DNA from 2 places in the Streptomyces sp. NPDC028289 genome. Region 1 is predicted to be linked to the other one. Evidence: riboswitches for the same ligand, from Rfam matches in the RefSeq annotation. Region 1 holds a riboswitch; the other holds the start of a gene.
What was found. A riboswitch is a leader RNA that binds a small molecule or an ion and turns the genes downstream of it on or off. The one in region 1 is predicted to bind cyclic di-AMP.
Positions count from the first base shown of each region.

Region 1 (14,653 bases):
GGGGGAGGGCAAACCCCTTCTGACCTGCATCGCAGCGCTCGGGTTGGCTTCGGCCGGCTCGGGCGCTGCGGCGTTGTCACCGCCAGCCGCCGGTGAAGTCGCTGCTCAGTTGGGAGTGGCAGACGGTGTAGCCGCCCGAGGCGTGCGCGTTCTTCGTCTTCCCGTCGACGGTGACCGAGCATGTGATGTCCCCGGACCCCTGAAGCTGTGCCATCACGCTGACGTACAGGGCGTCCTTCTTCAGCGGCAGCGTCGCCTCGAACCTGCCGTTCTTGAAGGTGCCCTTGCGGGTGTCGGTGTCGGAGCCGTACGTGATGTCGAGGCCGCCGAGGACGCCGGCCGGGGCGGAGCCCCACACCTTGAAGACGACGGTCTCCGCGACCGCGTCGTCCTTCGGGTCGCCGTCGGCCTTCTCGGCGCTGCTCCTGCCCGCGGCGGCGGTGCCGGTCTTCGTGGCCGACGGCGTCGCAGCGGCCTTGACGCCTCCGGAGCCGCCGACCGCCGCGCCGACCGCGGCGATCACCACGAACAGGCCGATCAGGCCGAGACAGCCCAGGCCCACGATCTTGCCTGGGCCGGGCTTCTTCTTCGGCGGCTGCCACTGGAACGGCGGGGTGCCGTAGGGCTGCTGGTCGTTCATGGGTCCCCCTGGGTGTCTTGTCACTGGATGCGAGGTGTGTGACTTGTGGGGGGTGCTGTGCGGTTGCCGTCACGCGGTGGGATTCACCAGAACGTGGGTACGGGGCCGAGCGTCGGCCGTGCGCCGACCCCGGCGGAACGGTCAATGCCCGGTGATGCGGCGGTCTGTGCGGCCCTCGCATTGATCAAAGCCGGTGCAAACGTTCGGCGCGTCCGCGGACCGGCGCCGTCCCGTCGGTGCCCGCCCTTCCCAACCTGGCCTGATCTCCCCTCAGTTCCAGCGAACACATGACTGGATCTCACGGGTCGGACGCGTCGAACGCCGGCGCCTTCAGTGGCCGGGGGGAGAAAACGCGTTCATGGGACGCAGACATCCGCTGGTGGCGTCCGCAGGTCTGGCGGTGCTGCTCGTCGGCTGCCTGGGGTCGGGGGCCGCGCACGCGGGCCCCGACGCCGGTGCGGCGCTGTACGCCGACGACGCGGCCGCCGGCTGCAGCGACACCGGTCCCGGTTCGGCGGCGGAGCCCTTCTGCCAGATCCAGCCGGCCGCGGACGCCGCGGCTCCCGGGGACACGGTCCGGATCGCCGGGAACGACGCGGCCTACGCGCCGGTGACCATCCGGTCCAAGGGCACCGCGGACGCGCCCGTCAGGTTCGTCGCCGCGGCCGGCGACGGCTCGCCCACGTCACCGTCCGGGGCAAGGGCGTCGCGGCGGTCACGTTCGACGGTGCCCAGTACGTCGACATGGCCGCGGTCCGGGTCGGAGGGGCCAGGACGACCGCCCTGGCCGTCACGGGCTCGCAGCACATCACCTACCGCGACGCCTACAACGGGGAGCACCTCCACCCCGGTCAGCACCCCGTCGCCCACCTCGTGCAGGTCGACGGCGAACTCCGCTGCCGAGGAGAGCAGTTCGCGGCACTCGGCCACCTGGTCCCGGTGGCTCACCGCGTTGTCGACGGCGAGGATGCCGTACGGCTTCAGGACGCGTCGGGGGTGTCGGCGAGGATCTCGGCGCCGTCGCCGTGGCGGACGTCCGCGTACTCCCGGACTCCCGCCCGCTCCAGGTTGGCCGGCGCCGCGGTGGCGCGGTCGGCGTCGACGTCCACGGTCGTCAGGCGGCCGCCGGTGTCGCGGAGGGCGTCGGCGAACCAGATCGCCGAGTAGCCGCTGGAGGTGCCGATCTCCAGGACGGACGTGGCGCGCCGGGACCGGATCAGCGTCGAGGTCAGCCGGGCCGCGTCCGGGGCATGTTGCGGAGCCTCGGCAGCCGGTCGGCCGGCGGGCCGACGTGTGCCGCCCTTCCTGGTGGAGGCCGTCGAGTACACGCGCCGGCTGGTCGTCCATGGAGGCTCCCCTCGTCGGTGTGCCCGTAGTTGCCGGCACACCGCGTCCGCGGCGCTCAGCCCGCGTTGAGCTCCGTCAGCTCGGCCAGGGGCAGCGTGTGCTGGGTGTGCAGGACCTTCGCGCGCAGGTAGCGGACGTTGTGGGCGGTGCTGAAGACGCCGGTCGGGACGCGGTCGCGGACGGTGACGCCGAGGCCGCGCAACTGCTCCGCCTTGTCGGGGTTGTTGGAGAGCAGGTCCAGGTCGGTGATGCCGAGGGCGGCCAGCATCTGGGCGGCGGCGGTGTAGTCGCGGGCGTCCTCGGGCAGGCCGAGGGCGGCGTTCGCCTCGTAGGTGTCGAGGCCCTGGTCCTGGAGGGCGTAGGCGTCGAGCTTGTTGTAGAGCCCGATGCCGCGGCCCTCCTGGCGCAGGTAGAGCAGGACGCCGCCGCGCTCGGCGATGCGCTCGACGGCCTCGCGCAGCTGGGGCCCGCAGTCGCAGCGGGCCGAGCCGAAGACGTCGCCCGTCAGGCACTCGGAGTGCAGGCGCACCAGCGGGAGGGTGCCGGGGGCGGGCTCGCCCAGGACGACGGCGACGTGCTCCTGGCCGTCGGTCAGGCCATGGAACGTGACGAGTTCGGCGTTGACGCTGTAGCCGTCGTTGAAGCGCAGCGGGACCCGGACGCGGGCGCGCTGGGTGGCGGCGGGGAAGTCGGTCATCGGGCTCTCCAGTGTCCGGGTGCAGGACGGCGGTCCCGGTACGGGACGTCGCGGGCGTCTGCTTCAGATTTGAAGCAGATCCACGGCTGGAACCCTACCTCATGCTTTAAATTTGAAGCAACAGATTTCCGTACGGTTTCGGGAAATCGAGTTCACGATCCGGAACAGGGGGACGACCGCCGCCGCCACGGCAGCTCGTCCGGCGTCGGCCGCGGGGTCGACTCGTCGCCCTCCAGCGCCCGCGCGATCACGGAGCTGATCTCCTCCAGCTGCTCCACCTGCTCGGCGGAGAGGTGGTCGAAGACCGCCGCCCGTACCGTCTCCACGTGGCCCGGCGCCGTGCGCTCCAGCACCGCCATGCCCTCGTCCGTCAGGATGGCGAAGCTGCTCCGCTTGTCCCACTGGCAGTCCTCGCGGCGGATCAGCCCGTCCTTCTCCAGCCGGGTCACGGCGTACGTCAGCCGGCTCCGCGTGATCTTCGACTTCTCGGCGAGATCGGTCATGCGCAGCTTGCGCTCCGGCGCCTCGGAGAGGTTGGCCAGGATGCCGTAGTACAGGTGCGGCATGCCGGCGTCCTGCTGGAGCTGCCGGTCGATCGCGTCCTCCAGGAGGTGCGTCGCCGCCATGTAGGCGCGCCAGGCGCGCTGCTCCTTCGGAGTGAGCCAGCGAGTCGTCATGCGACCAGTGTAGGTTTGTTTCAAACTTTAACCAAGCGTCCGTGTCAGAGCGGTCGGTCCGATCCCGGTCAGCCGGTTCGCCGCCCGACCGGTCAGGCAGCCAGTCAGCCAGCCCGCCCGCCGAGAGTGAGCGCGTCCGATGCCGTACCCCTACGTCCTGCTGTCCGCCGCCGTCTCCCTCGACGGCTTCCTCGACGACACCGGCCCCGACCGGCTCCTGCTCTCCTCCCCCGCCGACTTCGACCGCGTCGACGAGGTACGGGCCTCCGTCGACGCCATCCTGATCGGCGCCGGCACCATCCGCGCGGACAACCCGCGGCTTCTGGTCAACTCCCCGGAGCGGCGCGCGGCCCGGACCGCCGCCGGCCGGCCCGAGTACCCCCTCAAGGTCACGGTCACGGCGACCGGCGACCTCGACCCGGACGCGAAGTTCTGGCACACCGGCGGCGAGAAGATCGTCTACACGACGGACGAGGGGGTACGGCGGGCCCGTGCCCTCGGGATCGCCGCCGACGTCGTCTCCCTCGGCGCCGACCTCGACTGGCGGCTGCTCCTGGAGCACCTGCACGACGTACGGGGCGTACGGCGCCTGATGGTCGAAGGCGGCGGCACCGTCCACACCCAGCTCCTCCAGCAGGGCCTGGCCGACGAGCTCCAGCTGGTCCTGGCCCCCCTCTTCGTCGGCGACCCGAAGGCGCCGCGGTTGTTCGGTCCCGGCGGGTACCAGGCCGGGCGGCTGCGGCTCCTGGAGACCCGCCGGATCGAGGACGTCGTCCTCATGCGCTACGAGCCCACGGCCCCCGGCACGGGCGGGTCGGTGTCCGCCGCGGACCGGCACTGGCTGCGGCTCGCCTGCGAACTGGCGGCCGAGTGCCCGCCCTCCCGGACCGCGTTCAGTGTGGGCGCGGTCGTCGTCGCGGCCGACGGCACGGAGCTGGCCCGCGGCCACTCCCGGGAGGCCGGCGACCCCGTGGTCCACGCGGAGGAGGCGGCCCTGGCGAAGATCCCCGCGGACGACCCCCGGCTGGCCGCGGCCACGGTCTACACCAGCCTCGAACCCTGCACCCACCGCGCCTCCCGCCCGCACCCCTGCGCCGAGCTGATCCTCCGGGCCGGGGTACGACGGGTGGTGACGGCGTGGCGCGAACCGGACACGTTCGTGGCGGCGGCCGACGGGACGGGGGCGCTGCGGGAGGCGGGGGTGGAGGTGCTGGTGCTCGGGGAGTACGAGGGGGAGGCGAAGGCGCCCAACGCGCATCTGCTCGGCTGAGCGGGTTGGGGCGCGGTTTGCGGGTGCGGGTGCGTGGGGGTTGCCCGCGGTCAGGGACCTCCCCGCAGCCCCGTCGGCCTCGTGAGACTTAACCCGTGTGACTTCCCCTCTTCGGATGGCGTATGCTGGTGTCACCGACGCGGGGTGGAGCAGCTCGGTAGCTCGCTGGGCTCATAACCCAGAGGTCGCAGGTTCAAATCCTGTCCCCGCTACTGAAACCCAGGGCCGGAATCCGAGATTCAAGGATTCCGGCCCTGAGTCGTATCCAGATCCTGAGACGGCCCTGAGCGGGGCGCGGTCACGTTCGGTGTCCGGACGACCGCCCTGTGCATAACAACTGAGTCACCATCAAAACCTGTGTGACTCCTGAGCTGAGCGGCGCGCACCGTCGACTCGACCGTTTTTGACCGGTCGTGGCAGGTAAGTCCAAGCTTTGAAAGCTTAATGATCAAGGCGAACAGCTTGGAATCTGATAGCCGGGTCTATTAACGTTCGATAACGCAGCGCGGTCGTCCCAGCCGTCACCCGAGACGGCTCCGTGCGCACGCGCCGAATCCCGCAAGGGAACCGGGGAACCACCACCTTGGGGTGAATCGCACGGCTACCGCCGGGTACGAAACGGCCGGTATACGCGCGTAGGAGACCTTCCCGCTCCGAACCCGTCAGCTAACCCGGTAGGCGGCGGAAGGAAAGGAGTGCGCCCGCGTGGCGTCCAACCCGCCTGCTCCGACAGCCCCGTTCGTGCCCAGCCAGCGTCAGCCCGACACCTTCGGCTACGGCGGCTACCGCATCGACGAGGGCCCCTTCGAGGAGTGGAACCCCACCGAGGAGTCCCTCTCCGCGGTACGCGGCCGGCACCGGGTCGCCAAGCAGAAGGGCGGCGGGCTCGCCCGCAGCTCCACGGTTCTCGGCGTCGGCGTCATAGCCGCCGTCGGCGCGGGCGGCATGGCCAGCGCCAACACCGGCAAGCCGCCGGTCTCCATCTCGCTGCCCGACCTCCCGTCCTCCGTCAGCTCGCTGCTCGGCGAGGACGGCGGCCACCAGGCCACCCGGACCGCGCTCAGCAGCGTCACGACGACCGCCACCGACGCGGACTCCTCCTCGTCCGACGCCGGTGAGGCGCTGCGCAGCCGGATCATCGCCCAGGCCGCGCAGCAGCAGAACCAGCTCGACACCAAGGCCAGCGCCAAGGCCGTCGCCGCCGCCGACCAGGCGGTCGCCGCAGCCGAGGCCAAGGCGGAGAAGGCGGCCGCCGCCAAGGCCGCCGACGCCAAGGAGAAGGCCGAGGCCTCCGCGAAGGAGAAGGCCGAGCAGGCCCGCCTCGCCGCGCTGGCCAAGCAGTACACGCTGCCCGTCGTCTCGTACACGATCACCGGCACCTTCGGCCAGGCCGGCTCCATGTGGTCCTCCGGCTACCACACCGGCCTCGACTTCGCCGCGCCCACCGGCACGCTGATCAAGGCCGTGCACAGCGGCACGGTCACCGAGGCGGGCTGGGCCGGCTCCTACGGCTACCGGACGATCATCACCCTCGACGACGGCACCGAGCTGTGGTTCTGCCACCAGTCCTCGATCGGCGTCAAGGTCGGCCAGAAGGTCGCCACCGGCGACGTCATCGGCCGCGTGGGCGCCACCGGAAACGTCACCGGCCCGCACCTCCACCTGGAGGTCCACCCGAACGGCCAGGCCACCGCCATCGACCCGATGACCTGGCTGCGGGGCAAGGGCCTCAACCCCTGAACCTGGCTCCGGCCAGAACCCGGACCTCACCGACCGGCCCCCGGCGGCCCTGACGACAACCCCCGGCGTCAGGGCCGCCGGGCTGCCCGCCACGCCTCGCGGAGGCGGTCGCCTTTACAAGAACTTCGTGTTGCGTCGGCATGGGGTGCCCGGCGACGCGTGTTGAAGTCAGGCATGAGTGCTTCTTCCGCTTCCCCCTCCCTCCGCAAGCTCGGCGCCTCCGACCTGGAGGTCTTCCCGCTCGCCCTCGGCGGCAACGTCTTCGGCTGGACCGCCGACGAGGCCACCTCCTTCGCCGTCCTCGACGCGTACGCCGCCGCGGGCGGCAACTTCGTCGACACCGCCGACTCGTACACGGCGTGGATCGAGGGCAACAAGGGCGGCGAGTCCGAGACGATCATCGGCAAGTGGGTCAAGGCGCGCGGCAACCGCGACGACGTCGTCATCGCGACGAAGGTCAGCCAGCACCCCGAGTACCCGGGCCTGTCCGCCGCCAACATCAAGGCCGCCGCCGACGCGTCCCTGCGCCGTCTCGGCACCGACCACATCGATCTGTACTACACGCACTTCGACAAGCCCGAGATCCCGGTCGAGGAGATCATCGGCGCGCTGGACGAGCTGGTGCGGGCGGGCAAGGTCCGGCACATCGCCGCGTCCAACATCACGCCGGAGCGGCTCCAGGAGTCCCTGGACTTCTCCGACCGCGAGGGCCTCGCCCGGTACGTCGCCCTCCAGCCCCACTACAACCTGGTCTCCCGCGACACCTACGAGGGCCCCCTCCAGGACCTGGCCTCCCGCACCGGCCTCGCGGCCGTCCCCTACTTCTCGCTGGCCGCCGGCTTCCTCACCGGCAAGTACCGCCCCGGTACGACGGTCGACAGCGCGCGAGCCGGCCGAGCCGCCCAGTACGCCGAGTCGGAGCGCGGCCAGAAGGTCCTGGCGGCCCTGGACGAGATCGCAGCGGCCCACGAGGCCCCGATCCCCACGGTCGCCCTGGCCTGGCTGGCTGCCCAGCCCACCATCACGGCCCCGATCGCCTCGGCCCGCACACTGGAGCAACTCCCGCCCCTGCTGGCCGTGGCGGACCTGAACCTGACGGACGAGGAACTGACGAAGCTGACAACGGCTTCCGCCTGACGGCCGCCTGCCCCCGGCTCCTCCGGTCCACCCTTCCGCCGCAACGGTGCTCGGCCACGACGGTCGAAGTCGGCGGGGCCGGGCAGGCCGGTACCCGCCGTCGGAACGCCGGCCCGTCGCGGAGCACAGCGCCGTCGTGGGCCGGTCGCGCAGTTCCTCCCCCCAGCCTTCGGCCGGGGGTACCCCCAGCGCCCCCCAGGGGGTTGCAGTCCGGTTCGTATGCGTGTCCGCCGCAACGGCGCTCAGCCGGCACGGCGCATCCCGGCGGTGCCGAGCCGGCCGCGACCCCGAAGCGCTAACTCCGGTACGGGTTGTAGGCGGGATACGGCATCGCCGCCCCGTAGGCCGACGGCACGTAACCGGTGTACCCCGGCCATGCGCCCGGCGCGGCCGTCCGCGCCGCGTACTCCAGGGCCGGCCGCACCAGCTCCCGTCGGCTCCACAGCTCCGTGAGGAGCTCCCGCTCCCGCGCCATGAAGTCGGCCCCGGCCCGACCCCGCTGCCCCCGGCGCCGCAGCAGCGCCAGCGCCGTCGCGTACCCCTCGTACTCGGTGACCGCCCGCCCCGCCGCCTTCCCGAAGTGGTACGCGGCGTACTCCCGGGCCATCTGCCGCGCCCGCATCGACCCGAGCACGAACGGCTCCGCCGCCCCCAGCCACCCCGCGTAGACGTACGCCGGCAGCTCCTCCCGTACCGTTCGCAGCTCACGCTGCCGCGTCCAGACGGCCAGCCAGGTCAGCAGCCCGAACGCCGGCACCATGAACATGCCGTACACGGCGAAGAACCCGTACTGCCCGAACGTCGAGGACCCGTTCCAGAACGCGTGCATGGTCATCGCGAGCAGCAGCCCGGCCACCGGCACCAGCACGCGCCGCGCCCGCTGCCGCTCCCCGGAGAGCGCGGCGATGCCGAAGCCGATGCCGGTGAGGACGGTGAAGAGCGGATGCGCGAACGGGGACAGCACGACGCGCACGAAGAACGTCGCGGCGGTGACGGAGGCGATCCCGCTGTCCCCGGTCAGCTGGTCGGTCCCGAAGGCCGTACCGAGGTAGAGGATGTTCTCGGTGAACGCGAACCCGGTGGCGGTGACCCCGGCTATCACCACCCCGTCGACGATCCCGGTGAAGTCCCGTCGGCGGAAGAGGAACACGAGGAGCACGGCCGCCGCCTTCGCCGACTCCTCGACGACCGGCGCTATCACGGTCGCCCCGAGCGTGTCCGCGCCGCTCGGGTCCGCGGTCGCCGTCGCGATCCATCTCGTCGCGAAACTGTTGGCGACGATGGCTATCAGCGCGGCCGCGCAGGCGCCCCAGGCGAAGGCGAACAGCACGTTCCGCCAGGGGCCGGGCTGCACCCGGTCCAGCCACCGGAACGCGCCCACGAGCAGCGGTACGGGCAGCACGGCGAGCCCCAGACCCACCAGGAACCCCTCCGTCCCCGTCTGCTCCCGCACCAGCGCGAGGATCACCAGGCCGGAGAGGGCGAGCAGCGTGCCCAGCGCCCCGTACCGCACCCAGCGCCGCTGCCACCAGCGGGGATGCCGCAGGCCGCCGCCGACGGCGTCCGGCGGATACGACGGCTGCGGTGGCTGTGACGGGTACTGCGGGTACGGCGAGTACGGCGGCGGAGAGGTGGCCACGGCATCGACCCTAACGAGGTGACTCCTGACGGTGCTGCTCGCTCTGCGGCACCCGGTGCTGTACGCGACGGAAGAGCAGATCGTTCACCACATGTCCCTTGTCCAGTCCCTGACCCTCGAAACGGGTCAGCGGCCGGTGCGCCGGACGTGGCGCGAAACCGCCGTCGTCCTGCGTGTTCTCGAACTCCGGGTGGGCGTCGAGCACTTCGAGCATCTGCTCGGCGTACGGCTCCCAGTCGGTCGCGCAGTGCACGATCGCCCCGGGCCGCAGCCGGGTCGCGGCGAGATCCAGGAACTCCGGCTGGATCAGCCGCCGCTTGTGGTGCCGCTTCTTCGGCCACGGGTCCGGGAAGTACACACGCAGCCCGTCCAGCGAGTCCGGCGTCAGCATCTCCCGGAGCAGGATGATCGCGTCGCCGTTCCCGACGCGGACGTTGGACAGCCCGTTCTGGTCGGCGAGGTTGAGCAGGTTCCCCTGGCCAGGTGTGTGCACGTCGACGGCGAGGATGTTGACGCCGGGCTCCTCGGCGGCCATCTGCGCGGTCGCCTCGCCCATCCCGAACCCGATCTCCAGCACCACCGGGGCGTCGTTGCCGAACAGCTCGCCGAGGTCGATGACCCGCTGCCCGTCGATGTCCAGGCCCCACTTGGGCCAGAGCCGCTGCAGCGCGTCGGCCTGCCCGGCGGTGACCCGGCTGCGGCGCGGCTGGAAGCTGCGGATCCGCCGCTCGAAGTGCGACCCGGCCGGATCGGCCTTGGGCCCGTCCGGGAACCGCGGCTCCCCCTTGGCCCGGGTGTGCCGGACGGACATCCCCGGGGCGTGGTCGGGGTGCGCACCGGGGACGTGCTCGGCGGGGCCGGTCTCGGCGGGCCGGGGGGCTTCGGGGGCATTGCGGGAGTCAGACACAGTGCGTCGATTTTACGGCCCCCGCCAGGCGGCCGACGGGGTCACACCGAGCCCAGCGTCTCCAGCGCCCTGCGGGCCACCTCCCGCCCGATCGGCAGCGAGGCGGTCGCCGCGGGCGAGGGTGCGTTCAGCACGTGGACCGCGCGCGGCCCCTCCTTGATCAGGAAGTCGTCGACGAGCGTCCCGTCCCGCAGCACGGCCTGCGCCCGCACCCCCGCGGCCGCCCGCACCAGGTCCCCCTCCTCCGCGGCGGGCAGCAGCCGCCGTACGGCCTTCGTGAACGCCTTCTTCGACACCGACCGGAGCAGCTCCCCGCCCCCGTACCGCCAGTGCCGCCGCGCCAGCGCCCAGGCCCCCGGCCAGGCCAGCGTCCCGGCGATCTCCCGCGGCCGTACGACGTCCCACCCGTACCCCTCCCGGGCCAGCGCCGGCACCGCGTTGGGCCCGATGTGCACGCCTCCGTCGATCCCGCGGGTGAGATGCACCCCGAGGAACGGGAACGCCGGGTCCGGCACCGGGTACACCAGCCCGCGCACCAGCTCCGGCCGCGCCAGCTCGTAGTACTCCCCGCGGAACGGCACGATCCGCATCCCCGGCTCGTCCCCGGTCAGCCGGGCGACCTCGTCGCAGTACAGCCCCGCGCAGTTGACCAGCACGCGCGCGCGTACGACGTCCCCGCGCGAGGTGAGCACGGCCACGCCCCGCTCCGGGCGCCGGTCCACGCGGACCACCCGGGCGCCGTACCGGATCTCCGCCCCCGAGGCCTCTCCGAGCTGCCGGGCGACGCCCACGAAGTCGGCCACCCCGGTCGTCCCGACGTGTATGGCGGCGAGCCCCCGCACCTCGGGCTCGTACTCCCCGATCTGCGCGGCCCCGAGCTCCCGCACCGGTATGCCGTTCTCCCGGCCGCGCTGCACGAGCGCGTGCAGCCGGGGCAGCTCCGCCCGCTCGGTGGCGACGATCAGCTTGCCGGTGACGGCGTGCGCGATGCCGTACTCCGCGCAGAACTTGACCATCTCCGCGCCGCCCTTGACGGCGTACCGCGCCTTCAGCGACCCGGGCCGGTAGTAGACCCCGCTGTGGATGACCCCGCTGTTCCGCCCCGTCTGGTGCCTCGCCGGCCCGGCCTCCTTCTCCAGCACGGTGACCCGGGTCCCGGGCGCGGCACGGGTGACCGCATACGCGGTCGACAGCCCGACGATCCCACCCCCGACCACGAGCACGTCACAGTCGTAAGCAATCCCGGCCCGCACCTGCACCACCTCCCACGCTCGATAGTGCACTGCGCCACTGACATCACTTTGAAACGTGCCCGAGGAGAGCGCCCCGAAAGGGGCGCTGGGGGTACCCCCGGCCGAAGGCTGGGGGAGGAACTGCGTGAGCAACCACAGTCCACCCGCACCCGCCCTGTGGCATGAACCCGGCAGACGCCTAGGCGACTCTCACGCCGGCGCCATGAGTAGCGGCCGTGCCCGCTCCCGCAGCTCCACCACCCTCGGCTCGTCCCCGTACGGCTCCAGCCGGTGCAGCAGATCCTTCACGTACTCCGTCGTCCGCGCGGACGATATCCGCCCGGCCACCTCCACGGCCCGCACCCCCTGCTCGCAGGCCGCGTCGAGGTTGCCCGACTCCAGTTCGGCGACGGCCGAGACCACCAGCCGCAGTCCGTGCGACCGCACGAACTCCTCGGTCGGCTTGGAAAGGGCCTGTTCCGTGAAGCGCCGCACCTGGCGCGGGGCCTTCAGGTCCCGGTAGCACTCGGCCGCGTCCGCGGCGAACCGGTCGTAGCCGTAGAAACCGAGCCAGGAGGGATCGTTGTCCCCCTCCCGCGCCCGCTCCAGCCAGCCCTCCGCCGCCTTCAGCGCGGCCCCCGCCGCCTGCGCGTCACCGGCACGCGCGTGTGCCCGTGCCTCGACCAGCCGGAAGAAGCTCATGGTCCGCGCGGTCGCCAGCCCACGGTTGCGCTCCACGGCGGCCTGCGCGAGGTCGACGCCCTCGTCGCCGAAGCCCCGGTACGTCGCCTGCAGGGACATCGATGCCAGGACATACCCGCCGAGCGGTACGTCGGCCGCCGCGCGGGCGAGCCGCAGCGCCTGGATGTAGTACCGCTGCGCCGCCTCCTGCTGTCCGGTGTCGAAGGCCATCCACCCGGCCAGCCGCGTCAGTTCGGCACTCGCCCCGAACAGCGCCCGCCCGACTTCGTCGGAGTACGCGCCGAGCAGCAGCGGTGCCGCCTCCACCCGTAAACACTCCGGCACCATCGACGACCGCCAGTCGCCCCCGCCGTACTTGGAGTCCCAGCGCCTGGCGTCCTCGGCGGCCTCCCGCAGCTTCTGCACGTCGCTGTGGCCGACTTTGAGCGGTGCGCCCGAACCGTCCGCGGTGTTCGCCTCGCGCGCGACCGAACTGTCGGCGGGGGTTATCAGCCAACGCGAGGCGGGCGTTGCGTATGCGCTCACTGCGAACGAACCGGCCAGCGACTGCCAGATGCCGCCGGAACCGGCCCGGCGGCCGGCGAGGTCGAGGCGGTACAGCTCGGTCGCCGACCGCACCGCCTGTCCGACGTCCCTGGGGAAGGCGAGGCCCACTTCGGGGGCGGGATCCGCGTCTGCCAGGCCGATCTCGTGGAGCGGCACCGGGCGGCCGAGCTTCTGGCCTATCGCGGCGGCGATGAGGTGTGGCGCGGCGCCCTGCGGCACCATGCCCTTCGACACCCAGCGCGCCACCGACGTCTTGTCGTAGCGAAGAGTCAACCCGCGTTGAGCGCCAAGATCGTTGACGCGTCGCGCGAGTCCTGCGTTGCTGATTCCCGCGAGGGCGAGAACGGCGCCGAGCTTTTCGTTCGGCCCGCGTTGCTCCCTGGACATGCGCCACCCCTCGACACAGACGGCTGCCGCGCTGGCATAACCACGCGGCATTCGTAAACCCAGCGTAGTTCGCCGCATCCCAAGCGTTAAGGGGCATTGTTCCGGATGGCGGGATTGTGGTCCGTACGCGAGTGCGGCCCATATACGCACCGTGCACGACCTGTCGCGACGTGCCCCCGCCGTGTGGCCGTGCGCCCGTCCGTGCGCTCTTCTCCGGCCAACTGGGGAGCGGTTCCATGGCTGATGCGTGGGTCGGCCCGCTGTACTGGATCCAGTGGGCTGGGGGACACCGCCACCTTCATCCCCGCGGGTGGCGGACCGGTCCGGGAGGCGATGCCCGCCTCCCGGACTGTGCGCGTTCGGGCACGCACGCGTGCGATGCGCAAAGCATGTACGGAGCGTGCGCAAGTCCGGGCGGCCATCACCGATTTGGCCGAAAATCGACCCCACCTTTTTCGGCGACTCAACGCTCCTACCATGGCAATTGAGGGCGCGAAGGGCGTTTTTGGGGAGCGTACAGGGGGCGCATTCACGTCGCAGTCGCCCGGTGCCGTACGGCGGTCGGCTCCCGCCGCGCCCCTCCCACGGCACGCGCGCGTGCCCCGTCCTGCGGCAACTCCGCGGCAACCACGTGAAATCTTCCAGGGATCAAAGGCGGCCCCACCGCCCCTCCGGACCGCGTCCTTCATGGCAGCATGGGGACCCGGTTCGTACCGTGCATGGTTGTCCACAGCCTGTGGAGGCGTCGATGCGGTGGTTGGTGGGATGGAGCAGCACCATCTCCGGTGCCGCCACGATCGGCTCCGCCGGCGCCATGGGCTACGACGGCGAGACCGTCCACCCCGTCGGCTCCCAGCTCCTGTGGGGTGACCCCGACCCGCTCTGGGCGGTCGGCGACTGGCGCCCCGACGAGGTCCGCGTCATCAAGGCCGACGCACAGAACCGCATCGCCGTCCTCGGCACCTGCGGCGCCACCGACGAGGAACTGCGCCTCGGCCTCTTCACGGCGCGCGGGGGCGCACTCCGGCATCTGACCGCCTGGCCCGGCAGCTACACCGCCGTCGTCCAGGTCGGCCGCCGGGTCACCGTCTGCGGCGACCTCGCGGGCGCCCGCCCGGTCTTCTACAGCCCCTGGGCAGGGGGTACGGCCTACGCCACGGCCGCGCTCCCGCTTGCCGACCTCATCGAGGCCAACCTCGACTACGGCCACCTCGCGGCCCTCCTCGCCGCTCCCGACGTACCGGCCGCCCTGCACGACTCGACCCCGTACGAGGGCGTGCGGCGCATTCCGCCGGGGCATGCGCTGATCCTGCGCACCGGGGCGCGCGAGGTCGCCGGGTACGAGCAGGTCGCCTCGCTCGCGGTCGCGGCACCCTCCGCCGACCCCGACCGTGCGGTGGACGCCGTACGGGACGCGCTCGTAGAGGCGGTACGCGCGCGGCTGTCGGCACCCCGGCACGTCCCGGACATCGACCCTGGTCCGGTACCCGGCATGGGCCCCGCCGAGCGTCGCGCGGCGCGCGGGATGCCGGTCCCGGGCATCGGCGCCGACCTCTCCGGCGGCCCGGCGTCGGGGACGCTGGCCCTGCTGGCCGCGGGCCTGCCCGGCATGCCCGGCACGGTCCTCGGCCACGGCACGGGCGCCGGCGAACGCCTCCTCGCCGTCACCTTCAACGACCTGGCCGTGGGCGGCCGCGAGGCCGAACTGGAACGCGCGGGCACCCTCGCCGCC
Region 1 is NZ_JBVHTI010000005.1:13,894-28,546, reverse strand. It holds gene ACZ4UV_RS24840 (hypothetical protein) at 77-640, opposite strand; gene ACZ4UV_RS24835 (hypothetical protein) at 1,241-1,588, opposite strand; gene ACZ4UV_RS24830 (O-methyltransferase) at 1,621-1,968, opposite strand; gene ACZ4UV_RS24825 (GTP cyclohydrolase II) at 2,043-2,684, opposite strand; gene ACZ4UV_RS24820 (MarR family winged helix-turn-helix transcriptional regulator) at 2,837-3,361, opposite strand; gene ACZ4UV_RS24815 (dihydrofolate reductase family protein) at 3,501-4,631, shown strand; tRNA gene ACZ4UV_RS24810 (tRNA-Met) at 4,770-4,843, shown strand; cyclic di-AMP (ydaO/yuaA leader) riboswitch at 5,169-5,327, shown strand; gene ACZ4UV_RS24805 (M23 family metallopeptidase) at 5,337-6,371, shown strand; gene ACZ4UV_RS24800 (aldo/keto reductase) at 6,546-7,508, shown strand; gene ACZ4UV_RS24795 (PrsW family intramembrane metalloprotease) at 7,804-9,147, opposite strand; gene trmB (tRNA (guanosine(46)-N7)-methyltransferase TrmB) at 9,158-10,054, opposite strand; gene lhgO (L-2-hydroxyglutarate oxidase) at 10,096-11,316, opposite strand; gene ACZ4UV_RS24780 (MFS transporter) at 11,497-12,921, opposite strand; gene ACZ4UV_RS24775 (asparagine synthase-related protein) at 13,670-14,653, shown strand, end outside.

Region 2 (14,653 bases), on a different contig from region 1:
ACGACCTGCTCGCCCTCCACCACCATCTCGCCGCCCACCGTGCGGGCGTTGTGCGTGGCACGCGCCCCGCACCAGCACATCGCCTCCACCTGGAGGGTCTCCAGGCGGTCCGCCAGCTCGATCAGCCGCCGCGAGCCGGGGAAGAGCTTGGTGCGGAAGTCGGTGGTGATACCGAAGGAGAAGACGTCCAGGCCGAGGTCGTCGACGACCCGCGCCAGCTGGTCGATCTGCTCCGGCTCCAGGAACTGCGCCTCGTCCACGATCAGGTAGTCGACCCTGCCGCCCTGCGACACCCGGTCGACGACGTGGGCGTACAGGTCCATGCCCGGCACCGCCTCGACCGCGTCGGTCACCAGCCCGAGCCGCGACGAGAGCTTCCCCTCCCCCGCCCGGTCGTCCCGGGTGAAGATCAGACCCTGCAGCCCCCTCGCGGACCGGTTGTGCGCGATCTGCAGCGCCAGCGTCGACTTCCCGCAGTCCATCGTTCCGGAGAAGAACACCAGCTCGGGCATGAGAAGTTGAGCACCTTTCGGCGAATCGTGGGGGCAGGGTGTCAGGAGCGTACTTCGAGCAGCGGCACGAGCTGCTCGGCGGGGGTCATCGAACCGTGGTTGCCGACCATCGCCGACTCCTTGGGCTCCCGCTCGGAGGCGATGATCAGGACGTCGTCGTGCGCGGCCGCGACCACGTCGCCGATCCGGTCGTAGACCCGCTCCTCGAACCGGTCCGGCGGGCCGAACCAGCCGGCCGCGATCGCCTCGTCCCGCGAGGCCACCCAGAACTGCTCGCCGAGCACCTCGCGCCAGCAGGTCAGGACGTCGTTCGCGGCGCCGGGCACCGCGTAGACGTGCCGGGCCCGGCCCTCGCCGCCGAGCAGGGCGACGCCTGCCTTCAGCTCCCAGTCCTCGTCGAAGTCGATGCGGTGCTGTTCGTCGAAGGGGATGTCGACCATGCCGTGGTCGGCGGTGACGTACAGCGCGCTGCGCGCCGGGAGCTGCTCGGCGAGCCGCTGCACGAGCCGGTCGACGTGCATGAGCTGGCCCCGCCAGGTGTCGGAGTCCACGCCGTAGCGGTGCCCGGCCCCGTCCAGTTCGGCGTAGTACGTGTAGACCAGGGCACGGTCGGCGGCGGCGAGCTGCTCCGCCGCGAGGTCCATCCGCTCCTCGCCGGTCAGCCGCCCGTGAAACGTTCCGCCGCTGAGCGCGACCTTGGTGAGCGGGGTGTGCTCGAAGTGCGGGGAGGAGACCTGGGCCGCGTGCACGCCGGCGTCCTGGGCGAGCTGGAAGACGGTGGGGTACGGCTGCCAGGCGGCCGGGTCGGTCCAGGGCTGCCAGCGCAGCTGGTTCATCAGCTCCCGGGTCTGCGGGTTGCGGACCGTGTAGCCGGGCAGGCCGTGCGCGCCCGGGGGCAGGCCGGTGCCGACGGAGGCGAGGGAGGTCGCGGTGGTCGCCGGGTAGCCGGCGGTGAGGGGCCGTCCCGTGCCGCCGCGCGAGCTGCCGAGCAGCGAGGTGAGGAAGGGCGCCTCGTCCGGGTGGGCCTTGATCTGCTCCCATCCCAGACCGTCGATCAGGAAGACGCAGTTGCGGTCGGCGGGCGTCAGCTCCGCGATCGACGCGGTCATTCCGGGTACGGCCATGCCCGCGGCCAGGGTGGGAAGCAGGTCGGCGAGGGAACCGCTGCCGTACTCGGGCAGCGGCGCGGAGCCGAGGGCGAGGGGTTCCGGATGGTCCCAGGCGGCGTAGGCCATCAGCGGGTGACGTCCGCGGTCGCCTCGGAGATGGCCTGCGCGAAGGCGAGCGCCTGGCGCACCGTCTCCGGGCCGTCCCCGGCCTCGCTGACCCGCAGGCTGAGGTCGTCCGCCGTGGAGTTGCCGGTGTAGCCGTGGTCGGCCTCGCAGTTGGGGTCGCCGCAGGCGGCGGGCTCCAGGTCGATGCGGGAGACGGCGCCCCAGCCGATGGTCAGCACGATCTCGCGGGGCAGGGTGCCCGGCGTGTACTGCTCCGGGTTGGCCACGACCCGGCTCACCACGACCGACGAGATCCGGCCGAGCTTGACCGACTCGGTCGAGGTGGTCGCGTACGGCGTCGGGGAGGTGCTGTCGGCGGCCTGCTCGTCGGTGTGGCTGACGATGAAGCGGTTGCCGGTGAGGACGAGCACGGTCACGTGCCGCCGCACCTCGTTCTGGTCGAACGTCGTCTCCTGGTGGACCAGGTACGACCGGATCGGCTCGCCGCCGATGGCGGCCTCCACCGCCTCGGCCACGAGGGCCGGGTAGTAGCCGCTGCGCTCGATCGCGACACGCAGCCCCTGGGTCGTCGTACTGGTCTTGGCCATGGCGTCCATCCTAATCCGTGGGCAAGGGGACCCGGGCCAGTCGTGCGCGGCCGCGTCCGGCGCCACCGCGGTCGCCCGCGGCCGCGTCGAACGCCGCCGAGGAGTGCGGGCGTTCGTCCCGGTCGGCGGGCGGTCAGTAGGCGGGCAGGGTGCGGGGCCCCAGATCGTCGCGGGCCGGCGGAGGCGCGAGGCGCACGGTGGCCCCGAGGACGCTCACGCCCTGCCGGGCGACCACGACCGGCTCGAGGGTGACCGCGACGACCTCGGGGTGGTCGTCGACCAGCCGGGAGACCCTGAGCAGCAGCTCCTCCAGGGCGGGCGTGTCGACGGGGGCCGAGCCGCGCCAGCCGAACAGCAGGGGCGCGGTCCGGATCGAACGCACCAGTGAGGTGGCGTCCCGGTCGGTGACCGGAACCAGTCGGTGCGCCATGTCCCCGAGCAGCTGCGAGGCGGCCCCGGCGAGGCCGAAGGACACCACGGCTCCGGCGGCCGGGTCGATCACGGCGCGTACGACGGTGTCGACGCCCCGGGGAGCCATCCGCTGCACCACCGGCCGCAGCTCCTCGGGCGGGCCGAACAGCTCGCTCAACTCCTCGTACGCCCGGCGCAGTTGCTCCTCGTCCGCCAGGTCGAGCCGCACCCCGCCCAGGTCGGCGCGGTGGCGCAGGTGGGGGGCGGTGGCCTTGAGGGCGACGGGGTAGCCGAGGTCGCGGGCGGCTGCGACGGAGGCATCGGGGGTAGGGGCGGGCAGCGCGCGGTGCACGTCGATGCCGTACTTGCCGAGCAGCCGGCAGGTCTCCTCGACGCCGATGGTGAGCCCTTCGCCGCGTTCGAGCAGCCCGCCGATCAGCTCGGCGGCGCCCTGCTCGTCGATGTCGTCGAACTCGGGCACCTTCCCGGGCTCGGCGGCCTCCCGCTGCCACTGCGCGTACTTCACGGCTTCGGCAAGCGCTCGAACGGCCCGCTCGGCGGCGGGGTAGGCGGGGATGAGACGGGAGTAGGGGAGTTTCGCCGGTACCGCGGTGGGCAGGCGCTCCGCAGGGCGATGGGGGTCCCCCCGCTCGAGCGAAGCCGAGAGTGGGGGAGGGTGGGCACCGCCACCGCCACCGGGTGCCGGTGCAGCCGCTTGCGGTGCGGTACGGCCCGCAGCCGACAGCGCCTCCGCCAGCCCCCCGAGTTCCACGTGCACCACAAGCACCGGCTTCCCGGGAACCCCCTCCGCCGCCGACCTGAGCGCCTCCGCCAGCTCCGCGTCCCCCACCGTCCCCTCCCCGATCGTCGGAATCGCCGTGACGACCACCGCGTCGCACGACTCGTCCGCCAGCGCCCGCGACAGCGCCCGGTGGAAGTCCGCCGCGGACGCCCCGGTCGTCAGGTCCAGCGGCCGCGCCGGGCGCAGCCCCTCCGCCAGGCACCGGTCGTACGTCAGCAGCCCGAGCGACTCCGAGTTGCCGAGGATCGCCACCCGCGGCCCCGCCGGCAGCGGCTGCCGTGCGAGCAGCAGCCCCGCGTCGACCAGCTCGGTGATGGTGTCGACGCGAATCACCCCGGCCTGCCTGAGCAGCGCGGACACCGTGGCGTGCGGCAGCCGCGTCGCCCGTACCGCGTGGCCCGGGGGCGCCTGCCCCGCCCCCTGCACCACGACCAGCGGCTTCGCCGCTCCCGTCCGCCGGGCGAGACGCGTGAACTTGCGCGGGTTGCCGATGGACTCCAGGTACATGAGGACGACGTCCGTCTCGGGGTCGTCGTACCAGTACTGGAGGACGTCGTTGCCGGAGACGTCCGCGCGGTTGCCGGAGGAGACGAAGGTGGAGACGCCCGTGGTGCCGGTGACGCCGCCGCCGCGCCGGTGCAGCCGGGAGAGCAGGGCGATGCCGATGGCGCCGGACTGGGCGAACAGGCCGATGCGGCCGGGGCGGGGCATCTCGGGTGCGAGGGAGGCGTTCAGCCGGACGTCGGCCGCGGTGTTGATGATCCCGAAGGCGTTGGGGCCGATGATGCGCATGCCGTACGTGCGGGCCTGCCGCACGAGCGCGCGCTGGCGCTCCCTGCCGTCGGGACCGCTCTCCGCGTACCCGGCGGCCAGGACGACGAGACCCTGGACGCCGTGCTCGCCGCACTCGGTGACGACCTCGGGGACGTGCTCGGCCGGTACGGCGACCACGGCGAGGTCGACAGGCCCGCCGATGTCCCGCACGGAGCGGTGCGCGGGCACCCCGTCGACCTCCTTGAGGTCGTCCGGGAAGGCTTGGTTCACGGCGTGCAGGCGGCCGGTGAAGCCGGCGTCCCGCAGGTTGCCGAGGACGCTGCGGCCGACCCCGCCGGGCGCGCGGCCGACGCCGATCACGGCCACGGACCCCGGTGCCAGCAGGCGTCGTACCGAACGGGCCTCCGCACGCTGCTCGCGGGCGCGCTGCACGGCGAGGGAGCGGTCCGTGGGCTCCAGGTCGAACTCAAGACGCACGACGCCGTCCTCGAAGCTGCGCTTCTGGGTGTAGCCGGCGTCCATGAACACCTTGATCATCTTGGTGTTGGCGGGCAGCACCTCGGCGGCGAAGCGGCGGATCCCGCGCTCGCGGGCGACGGCCGCGATGTGCTCAAGGAGGGCGGAGGCGACGCCCCGGCCCTGGTGGGCGTCCTGGACGAGGAAGGCGACCTCGGCCTCGTCGGCGGGCGCGGAGGCGGGCGTCCCGTCGGCGCCAATGCGGTCATAGCGTACGGTTGCGATGAACTCGCCGCCGATGGTGGCCGCGAGTCCCACCCTGTCCACAAAGTCGTGGTGCGTGAAGCGGTGGACGTCCTTGGCGGAGAGCCTGGGGTAGGGCGCGAAGAAGCGGTAGTACTTCGACTCGTCCGAGACCTGCTCGTAGAAGCTGACCAGGCGCTCGGCGTCATCAACGGTGATGGGCCGGATGCGCGCGGTACCCCCGTCGCGCAGCACCACGTCAGCCTCCCAGTGGGACGGGTACTCGTGCCGGTCCTGCGGGTCCGCCGGGGTCTGCATGGGCCCCAGAGTACGGCTCGCGTCCGACAACGGCGCGAGGCAGTCTGTGGAGGACGGACGTCGGACCGAGGCCGCGGTCCGACGACACACCCGGAGGGGTTCACGCGCCCTCCGGGCATGCTTCACGATATGGGAAACTGGTCTAGACAACCCTGAACACCGAAGGGCAGCATCACATGGCTGAGCGCCGCGTCAACGTCGGCTGGGCCGAGGGCCTCCACGCCCGCCCCGCTTCCATCTTCGTCCGGGCCGCCACGGCCGCAGGTATCCCGGTGACGATCGCCAAGGCCGACGGCAACCCCGTCAACGCGGCCTCCATGCTGGCTGTCCTGGGGCTGGGCGCCCAGGGTGGGGAGGAGATCGTCCTCGCCTCCGACGCCGAGGGCGCCGACGCCGCCCTCGACCGCCTGGCCAAGCTGGTCGCCGAGGGTCTCGAGGAGCTCCCCGAGACCGTCTGAGCGCCCGACGCCCGCACGGTCCGAGGCCGCGCCACTCCCTCGGGGGTGGCGCGGCCTCGCCGCGTTCCCGCCGCCCCACCCGGGCCGGCCGTCACATGCCGCAATTCCATGACAGCCGCACATGACTTCGCGACGGGGCCGCCCATGGCTTTACGACGACCCCGTCCCGGAGTTTGTGAAGACCCGGACGCCCGGCTTTACCGCGCGCACACGAAAGAAGCGCGACCGCTAATTCCTGGCGCGCGTGAATTCGGGCACGGAAAACAGCCCCCGCCGAATAACACCTCTTTGTATACGGCGCGCGTGTTAATGCCGCAGGCCCGACATGTTTACGGGGTGTTGCGAAGTCCTCACGCCGTTCGCCCGTTCGGTGGCGCCGGGAAAGCGCAGCCGGTGGGAGACCGTCGAGCGCTCGGTGTGCAGGGCCGTGATCGCCCGGGCGCGGTCGCCGTCGCCGCGCGCCACGGCGTCCACGATGGCGCCGTGCTCCGTCCAGGACTCCACGGGGTTGGCCGGCGTCTCCACGGTGTACATCCAGGCGATCTTGTGGCGGAGCTGGGTGAGCGTCGAGGTCAGGGCGTGGCTGCCGGAGGCCTGCGCAAGGGTCTCGTGGAACCAGCCGCCCAGCGAGCGCAGGTCCTCGCTGTTGCCCCGCCTGGCCCGCTCCTGCCCCAGCCTGACCAGTCCGCGCAGCACCTTGAGGTGGGCCTCGGTGCGGCGCTGGGCGGCCCGGGAGGCGCCGAGCGGCTCCAGGAGCATGCGCATCTCCAGCAGGTCGGCGGCCTCCTGCTCGGTCGGTTCGGCCACGCACGCGCCCGCGTGCCGGCGCGTCACTACGAAGCCCTCGGCCTCCAGGGTGCGCAGGGCCTCACGGACGGGGACGCGCGAGACCCCGTAACGGCGGGCCAGGAGTTCCTCGGTGAGCCGGCTGCCGCGCTCGTAGACACCCGCGACGATGTCGTCCCGGATCGCCGTGCATACCGAGTGCGCCGGAATACGCATGTCCGACCTCCGCCTTAATCCCCGTGAAACGCCGCCGAGTGGCGCCCGTTCCGTGACTCTATTGCAATGAGCCGGAATTTCCGACGGGGGGCCGGAATCCAGGGATATATTTTGGACAGCGGGGGCACGAAAACGACGAAAGCCCCGGCACTGAGGCCGGGGCTTCGGAAGATCTCACGGGTTGTCGCCGGGCTGGCAGCGTGTTGCCATGCCGGGTTCGCCTCGGTGGCCGGGTGCGGGCGCGTGGGGGTTGCTCGCGCAGTTCCCCGCGCCCCTTCAGGGGCGCTGCGCGTGACGCCCCTGAAAGGGGCGCGGGGAACTGCGCGACCGGCCACGACACACCCGCACCCCTGGCACGCACCGCAACCACGTCGGTCCCGGCGCGACGCCCGTCCCGCTCCCGTCAGACGTTCACGCCGTGCTTGCGGAGGTAGGCGACCGGGTCGACGTCGGAGCCGTACTCGGGGGTCGTGCGGGCCTCGAAGTGGAGGTGGGGGCCGGTCGTGTTGCCGGTCGCGCCGGACAGACCTATCTGCTGGCCCGGGGTGACCTTCTGGCCCACCGAGACGCCGATGGACGACAGGTGGCCGTACTGGGTGTACATGCCGTCGGCCATCTTGATGACGATCTCGTTGCCGTACGCCCCGCCCCAGCCCGTGGAGACGACCGTGCCGGTGCCGACGGCGTGCACGACCGTACCGCTCGCGGCGTGGAAGTCGATGCCGGTGTGGGCGCCCGAGGACCACAGGGAGCCGCCGGTCTTGTAGCCGGTGGAGACGTAGGAGTCGCTGATCGGCGCGACGAAGGTGTTGAGGCGCTTGCGCTCGGCCTCGCGGGCGGCGCGTACCTTGGCCGCGCGCTCCTTTGCGGCCTGCTCCGCGGCCTTCTTGCGGGCGGCCTCCTCGGCCGCCTTGCGCTCGGCGACCGCCTTCTGGGCGGCGGCCTGGGCGTCGATCTGCTCGGCGACGGAGTCACTGATCGTGATGACCGGGGTGAGGCCGGTCTGCTCGACGGAGTTCTCGGCGGCGAGCGCCGGAGCGGCGGAGACGGTGCCGATGACACCCGTGGTGGTGAGGGCCGCGATACCGGCGGCCTGCGCGGTGGTGCGCTTCACCCGGCCGGGACGACGGTGCTTCCCGGAGGCGCACATGAACGCCATGTAGAGGCTGGTCCTTTCCTTCCCTCTCGCCTACCGGGTTAGCTGACGGGTTCGGAGCAGGAAGGTCTCCTACGGGCCCCCTCGCGACACGCGCGGGCGCCCGATTCACCCCAGGGACTGCGTGGGTCCCCGGCTCCCCTGGCTCGCGCCGTACGGGGACTCGGCGATGGCTGTCCGGTGCCGCGGACGCGGCGCGATGCCTGACGGACAGCCCGGAAGAACCTACGAGGGCCCGCCTTCAATGCTCAAACGGAACCCTGTTTTTGTCGCGCATCCCACAGGGCAGACAGGCAACCTCCACCCCAATTCGGACATTCCAGAGCCCTGGTGACCGGGTGGTCACCAGGGCTCCGCACACGCGCGTGCCGCTACTCGGCGGCGACGACCGTGACTTCGCCGATCCCGAGCGCCTCGACGGGCTCCTTGATCTGTGCCGCGTCCCCGACGAGGACGGTCACCAGGCGGTCCACCGGGAAGGCGTTCACGACCGCCGCGGTGGCCTCCACGGTGCCCGTGTTGGCGAGTTGCCGGTACAGCGTGGCCTGGAAGTCGTCGGGCAGGTGCTGCTCGACCTGGTCGGCCAGGGTGCCGGCGACGGCCGCCGCCGTCTCGTACTTGAGCGGAGCCACCCCGACGAGGTTCTGCACGGCCACGTCGCGCTCGGCGTCCGTGAGGCCCTCGGCGGCGAGCGTGCGCAGCACCGTCCACAGGTCCAGCAGGGCCGGGCCGGTGTTCGGGGTGTCCACCGAGCCGCTGATGGCCAGCATGGACGCGCCGGTGCCGTCGGGAGCGGACCGCAGGACCTGCCCGAAGGAACGGACGCCGTAGGTGTAGCCCTTCTCCTCGCGCAGGACGCGGTCCAGGCGGGAGGTGAGGGTGCCGCCCAGGCAGTAGGTGCCGAGCACCTGGGCGGGCCAGACGCGGTCGTGCCGGTCGGAGCCGACGCGGCCGATGAGGAGCTGGGTCTGGACGGCGCCGGGGCGGTCCACGATCACGACCCGGCCGGTGTCGTCGGCGGTCACCGGCGGGACCGGGCGGGGCTGCGCGGTGGAGCCGCGCCAGGCGCCCAGGGTCTCGCCGAGCAGCTCGTCCAGGTCGATGCCGGTCAGGTCGCCGACGACGACCGCGGTGGCCGTGGCGGGCCGGACGTGCCGGTCGTAGAACGCGCGGACGGCGGCCGCGTCGATCTTCTCGACGGTGTCCTCGGTGCCCTGGCGGGGACGGGACATCCGCGCGGTCGACGGGAACAGCTCCTTGTAGAGCTCCTTGGCGGCCCGGCGGCTGGGGTTGGCCAGCTCGTGCGGGATCTCGTCGAGGCGGTTGCGGACCAGCCGCTCGACCTCGCTCTCGGCGAAGGCGGGCGCCCTCAGGGCGTCGGAGAGCAGCCCGAGGCCCTTGGCCAGCCGGGAGGCGGGGACCTCCAGGCTGACGCGGACGCCGGGGTGGTCGGCGTGCGCGTCGAGGGTGGCACCGGCCCGCTCCAGCTCGGCGGCGTACTCCTCGGCCGCGTGCTTGTCGGTGCCCTCGGAGAAGGCGCGCGCCATGATCGTGGCGACGCCGTCCAGGCCGGCCGGCTCGGCGTCCAGGGGCGCGTCCAGGAGCACCTCGACGGCGACGACCTGCTGGCCGGGGCGGTGGCAGCGCAGCACGGTCAGGCCGTTGTCCAGGGTGGCGCGCTCGGGGGCCGGGAACGCCCAGGGCCTGGCCTCGCCCGGCTGCGGCTGGGGGTGGAAGTCCATGGTGGCGAGCTCGGTCACTTGGCCGTCTCCTCGTTCTCGTTGCCGGCCTCTACGGTCGCTTCCTGCTCCGGGTCCTCGCCGCGCCCCGCCTCCTGGGTGTGCTCCGCGGACTCCGCGGACAGCGGCTCGTAGACGAGCACCGCGCGGTTGTCGGGGCGCAGGCGGGCCTTGGCGACCTCCTGGACCTCCTCCGGGGTGACCGTCAGGACGCGCTGGACGGCGGTCAGGGCGAGCTGCGGGTCGCCGAACAGGACGGCGAAGCGGCACAGTTCGTCGGCGCGGCCCGCGACGGTGCCGAGCCGGTCCAGCCACTCGCGCTCCAACTGGGCCTGGGCGCGCTCCATCTCCTCGGGCGTCGGGCCCTCCTCGGCGAACCGGGCGAGCTCCTCGTCGATGGCGGCCTCGATGACCGGCACCTCGACGTCACCGGAGGTCTTCACGTCCAGCCAGCCCAGCGAGGGCGCCCCGGCGAGCCGGAGCAGGCCGAAGCCGGCCGCGACCGCCGTACGGTCGCGCCGTACCAGGCGGTTGTAGAGGCGGGAGGACTCGCCGCCGCCGAGGACGGTGAGGGCCAGGTCGGCCGCGTCGCTCACGCGCGTGCCGTCCTCCGGGAGCCGGTAGGCGGCCATCAGCGCCCGCGCGGGGACCTCCTCCACGACGACCTCGCGCAGCTGCTCGCCGATGATGTCGGGCAGCGAGCCGTCGCGCGGGGTGGGCTTGCCGTCGTGCGCCGGGATGGAGCCGAAGTACTTCTCGATCCACGCGAGGGTCTGCTCCGGGTCGATGTCGCCGACGACGGAGAGCACCGCGTTGTTGGGCGCGTAGTAGGTGCGGAAGAACGCGCGCGCGTCCTCCAGGGTGGCCGCGTCCAGGTCCGCCATCGAGCCGATCGGCGTGTGGTGGTAGGGGTGGCCCTCCGGGTAGGCGAGCGCGGTCAGCTTCTCGAAGGCCGTGCCGTAGGGCACGTTGTCGTAGCGCTGGCGGCGCTCGTTCTTGACGACGTCGCGCTGGTTCTCCATGGACTCGTCGTCGAGGGCGGCGAGCAGCGAGCCCATGCGGTCGGCCTCCAGCCAGAGCGCGAGCTCCAGCTGGTGGGCCGGCATGGTCTCGAAGTAGTTGGTGCGCTCGAAGCTCGTGGTGCCGTTGAGCGAGCCGCCGGCGCCCTGCACGAGCTCGAAGTGGCCGTTGCCCTTCACCTGGGCGGAGCCCTGGAACATCAGGTGCTCGAAAAGGTGAGCCAGGCCGGTACGCCCCTTGACTTCGTGCCGGGAACCGACGTCGTACCAGAGGCAGACCGCCGCGACCGGGGTCAGGTGGTCCTCGGAGAGCACCACGCGCAGACCGTTGGCCAAGCGGTGCTCGGTCGCTGCCAGGCCCCCGGAGCCTGTCTCGGCCGTGGTCGTGTGACCCATGGGCATGTACGTCCCTTCGCTCGCGGAAGCGGTCCCGAACCGCGGTTTTTCTGCCGGTCCTGCCACTGTATGCAAGCGTGCGGGGACCGGGCGAAGTTCCCGCACGACGTACGCCCACAGCGGATCGCGCGGACGGATCGCGTAGCCTGCGTCCGACCCGCCTTCGAAAATGTCCGGGCCGCGCTCCGGGCGGCCTCCGGGCACCGGGGCGGGCCGCGGAGACCGGGTCCTGGCCCGGGTTGTCAGTGCCGCGGTCCACAATGGTCCGCGTCAGATCCCGTTCACGCATGAGCAAGGAGCCGGCAGCGATGGCCCGCCGCAGCACGAAGACCCCGCCGCCCGACGACTCGTTCGAGGAGAGAATCCTCGACATCGACGTCGTGGACGAGATGCGCGGCTCCTACCTCGAGTACGCGTACTCGGTCATCTACTCGCGCGCCCTGCCGGACGCCCGCGACGGACTCAAGCCGGTGCACCGCCGGATCGTCTACCAGATGAACGAGATGGGCGTGCGCCCCGACCGCGCCTACGTGAAGTGCGCGCGCGTGGTCGGCGAGGTCATGGGCAAGCTGCACCCGCACGGCGACTCGTCGATCTACGACGCGCTGGTGCGCATGGCCCAGCCGTTCTCGATGCGCGTCCCGCTGGTCGACGGCCACGGCAACTTCGGCTCGCTGGGCAACGACGACCCGCCGGCCGCCATGCGGTACACCGAGTGCCGGATGGCCGAGGCGACCAGCCTGATGACCGAGTCGATCGACGAGGACACGGTCGACTTCGCGCCCAACTACGACGGCCAGGAGCAGGAGCCGGTGGCGCTGCCCGCCGCGTTCCCGAACCTGCTGGTGAACGGGTCGTCGGGCATCGCCGTCGGCATGGCGACGAACATGCCGCCGCACAACCTCGGCGAGGTCATCGCGGCCGCCCGGCACCTGATCCGCTACCCGAACGCGGACCTGGACGCGCTGATGAAGCACGTCCCCGGCCCCGACCTGCCCACCGGCGGCCGCATCGTCGGCCTGGAGGGCGTCCGGGACGCGTACGAGACGGGCCGCGGCACCTTCAAGATCCGGGCCACGGTGGCGGTGGAGACGGTGACGGCCCGCCGCAAGGGCCTGGTCATCACCGAACTGCCCTTCACGGTCGGCCCCGAGAAGGTCATCGCCAAGATCAAGGACCTGGTCAACGCCAAGAAGCTGCAGGGCATCGCCGACGTCAAGGACCTCACCGACCGCGAGCACGGCCTGCGTCTGGTCGTCGAGATCAAGAACGGCTTCGTGCCGGAGGCGGTCCTGGAGCAGCTCTACAAGCTGACGCCGATGGAGGAGTCCTTCGGCATCAACAACGTGGCGCTGGTGGACGGCCAGCCGCTCACCCTGGGCCTCAAGGAACTGCTCGAGGTCTACCTGGACCACCGCTTCGACGTGGTCCGCCGGCGCAGCGAGTTCCGCCGCGGCAAGCGCCGTGACCGGCTGCACCTGGTGGAGGGCCTGCTCACCGCCCTCGTGGACATCGACGAGGTCATCCGGCTGATCCGCTCCAGCGAGAACAGCGCGCAGGCCAAGGAGCGCCTGATGGAGCGCTTCTCGCTGTCGGAGATCCAGACGCAGTACATCCTCGACACGCCCCTGCGCCGCCTCACCAAGTACGACCGCATCGAGCTGGAGGCGGAGAAGGAGAGGCTCACCGCGGAGATCGCCGAGCTGACCCGGATCCTGGACTCGGACGCGGAGCTGCGCAAGCTGGTCTCGGCGGAACTGGCCGCGGTGGCCAAGAAGTTCGGCACCGAGCGGCGCACGGTCCTGCTGGAGGCCTCGGGCGCCCCGGCGGCCGTGGTGGAGCTCCAGGTGGCCGACGATCCGTGCCGGGTGCTGCTCTCCTCGACGGGCCTGCTGGCCCGCACGATGAACGGCGAGCCGTTCGCGGAGGACACCGACGGCAAGCGGGCCAAGCACGACGTCATCGTCTCGGCGGTCCCCGCGACCGCGCGCGGCGAGATCGGCGCGGTCACCTCGACGGGCCGCCTGCTGCGCATCAACGTCGTCGACCTGCCGCAGCTCCCGGAGACGGCGACCGCCCCGAACCTCGCCGGCGGCGCGCCCCTCTCCGAGTTCCTCTCCCTGGGGGACGGCGAGACGGCGGTCTGCCTGACCACGCTGGACGAGTCCTCGCCGGGTCTCGCCCTCGGCACCGAGCAGGGCGTGGTCAAGCGCGTGGTCCCCGACTACCCGTCCAACAAGGACGAGTTGGAGGTCATCACCCTCAAGGAGGGCGACCGGATCGTCGGCGCGATGGAGCTGCGCACCGGCGAGGAGGACCTGGTCTTCGTCACGGACGACGCGCAGCTGCTGCGCTACCAGGCCTCCCAGGTGCGTCCGCAGGGCCGCCCGGCGGGTGGTATGGCGGGCATCAAGCTCACCGAGGGCGCGAAGGTCATCTCCTTCACGGCCGTCGACCCGGCGGCCGACGCGGTGGTCTTCACGGTGGCCGGCTCGCGCGGCACCCTCGACGACTCGGTGCAGACGACGGCCAAGCTGACCCCGTTCGACCAGTACCCGCGCAAGGGCCGGGCCACCGGCGGCGTGCGCTGCCAGCGGTTCCTGAAGGGCGAGGACTGCCTGTCCTTCGCCTGGGCGGGCCCGGTCCCCGCGAAGGCGGCCCAGAAGAACGGCACCCCGGTCGACCTCCCGGAGATCGACCCGCGCCGGGACGGCTCCGGCGTGTCGCTGGCGAAGACGGTGTCGGTGGTGGCGGGCCCGGTCTAGGCCTCGTACCCGTCGCCGTCCGGGCCCTCCGTCAGGCCCTGGACGTAGCGCAGGACGCCCCACATGCCGTGCTCGTCGGCGTGTGGGGCGTCGTTCGTGCACGCCTCCAGCTCCTTGCGGAGCGCGGCCGCGTCGATGCCGGAGCCGATCAGTACGAGCTGCGTGAGCCGTTCCTCGTCGTGTCCCCAGGCCTCCGGGTAGAACCGCAGGAAGCGGCCCACGGCATGCACGGCGTACCGGTTGCCCGTGTCGTACGGCCCGAAGTCGACGTACCCCTTGATCCGGTAGAGCCCCTCGGGACGGCTGTCGAGGAAGGCCATCAGCCGACGGGGGTCGAGGGGCAGCCCGGCGGCGAAGGACAGGCTGTCGTAGGCGGTGTGCAGGTGTCCCCCGTGCGCTCCGTCGCCGCCGTCGTGGTGGTCGTGCAGGTCGTCGAAGGACAGCTGTCCGATGCGCTCCGCGGTGGGGCGGCAGTCGAACAGGAACTCGGGGGCGACACGGCCGTAGGTCGCCGGGACGACGGCGGCCCCGCGGTCGCTGAGCGACCGCACCAGCTCGAGGACGCGTTCGCCGCCCTCCGCGGCCCGGTCGAGCTTGTTGACGACGACCAGGTCGGCGAGGGCGAGATGCCGGTCGATCTCGGGGTGCTTCGCACGGGTGTCGTCGAACTCGGCGGCGTCGACGACCTCGACGAGGCCGCCGTAGACGATGCCGGGATGCTCGCTGGCGAGCAGCATCCGGACGAGTTCCTGGGGTTCGGCGAGACCGCTGGCCTCGATG
Region 2 is NZ_JBVHTI010000009.1:554,016-568,668, forward strand. It holds gene ACZ4UV_RS42265 (thymidine kinase) at 1-512, opposite strand, end outside; gene ACZ4UV_RS42270 (alkaline phosphatase family protein) at 554-1,747, opposite strand; gene ACZ4UV_RS42275 (DUF5998 family protein) at 1,747-2,343, opposite strand; gene ACZ4UV_RS42280 (bifunctional acetate--CoA ligase family protein/GNAT family N-acetyltransferase) at 2,468-5,338, opposite strand; gene ACZ4UV_RS42285 (HPr family phosphocarrier protein) at 5,515-5,796, shown strand; gene ACZ4UV_RS42290 (GntR family transcriptional regulator) at 6,103-6,798, opposite strand; gene ACZ4UV_RS42295 (M23 family metallopeptidase) at 7,202-7,957, opposite strand; cyclic di-AMP (ydaO/yuaA leader) riboswitch at 7,970-8,133, opposite strand; gene ACZ4UV_RS42300 (M16 family metallopeptidase) at 8,326-9,714, opposite strand; gene ACZ4UV_RS42305 (M16 family metallopeptidase) at 9,711-11,114, opposite strand; gene ACZ4UV_RS42310 (DNA gyrase/topoisomerase IV subunit A) at 11,417-13,873, shown strand; gene ACZ4UV_RS42315 (CobW family GTP-binding protein) at 13,870-14,653, opposite strand, start outside.
Region 2: it holds a riboswitch for cyclic di-AMP, as region 1 does, so the genes downstream of both, ACZ4UV_RS42295 (M23 family metallopeptidase) here and ACZ4UV_RS24805 (M23 family metallopeptidase) in region 1, are expected to answer to the same signal.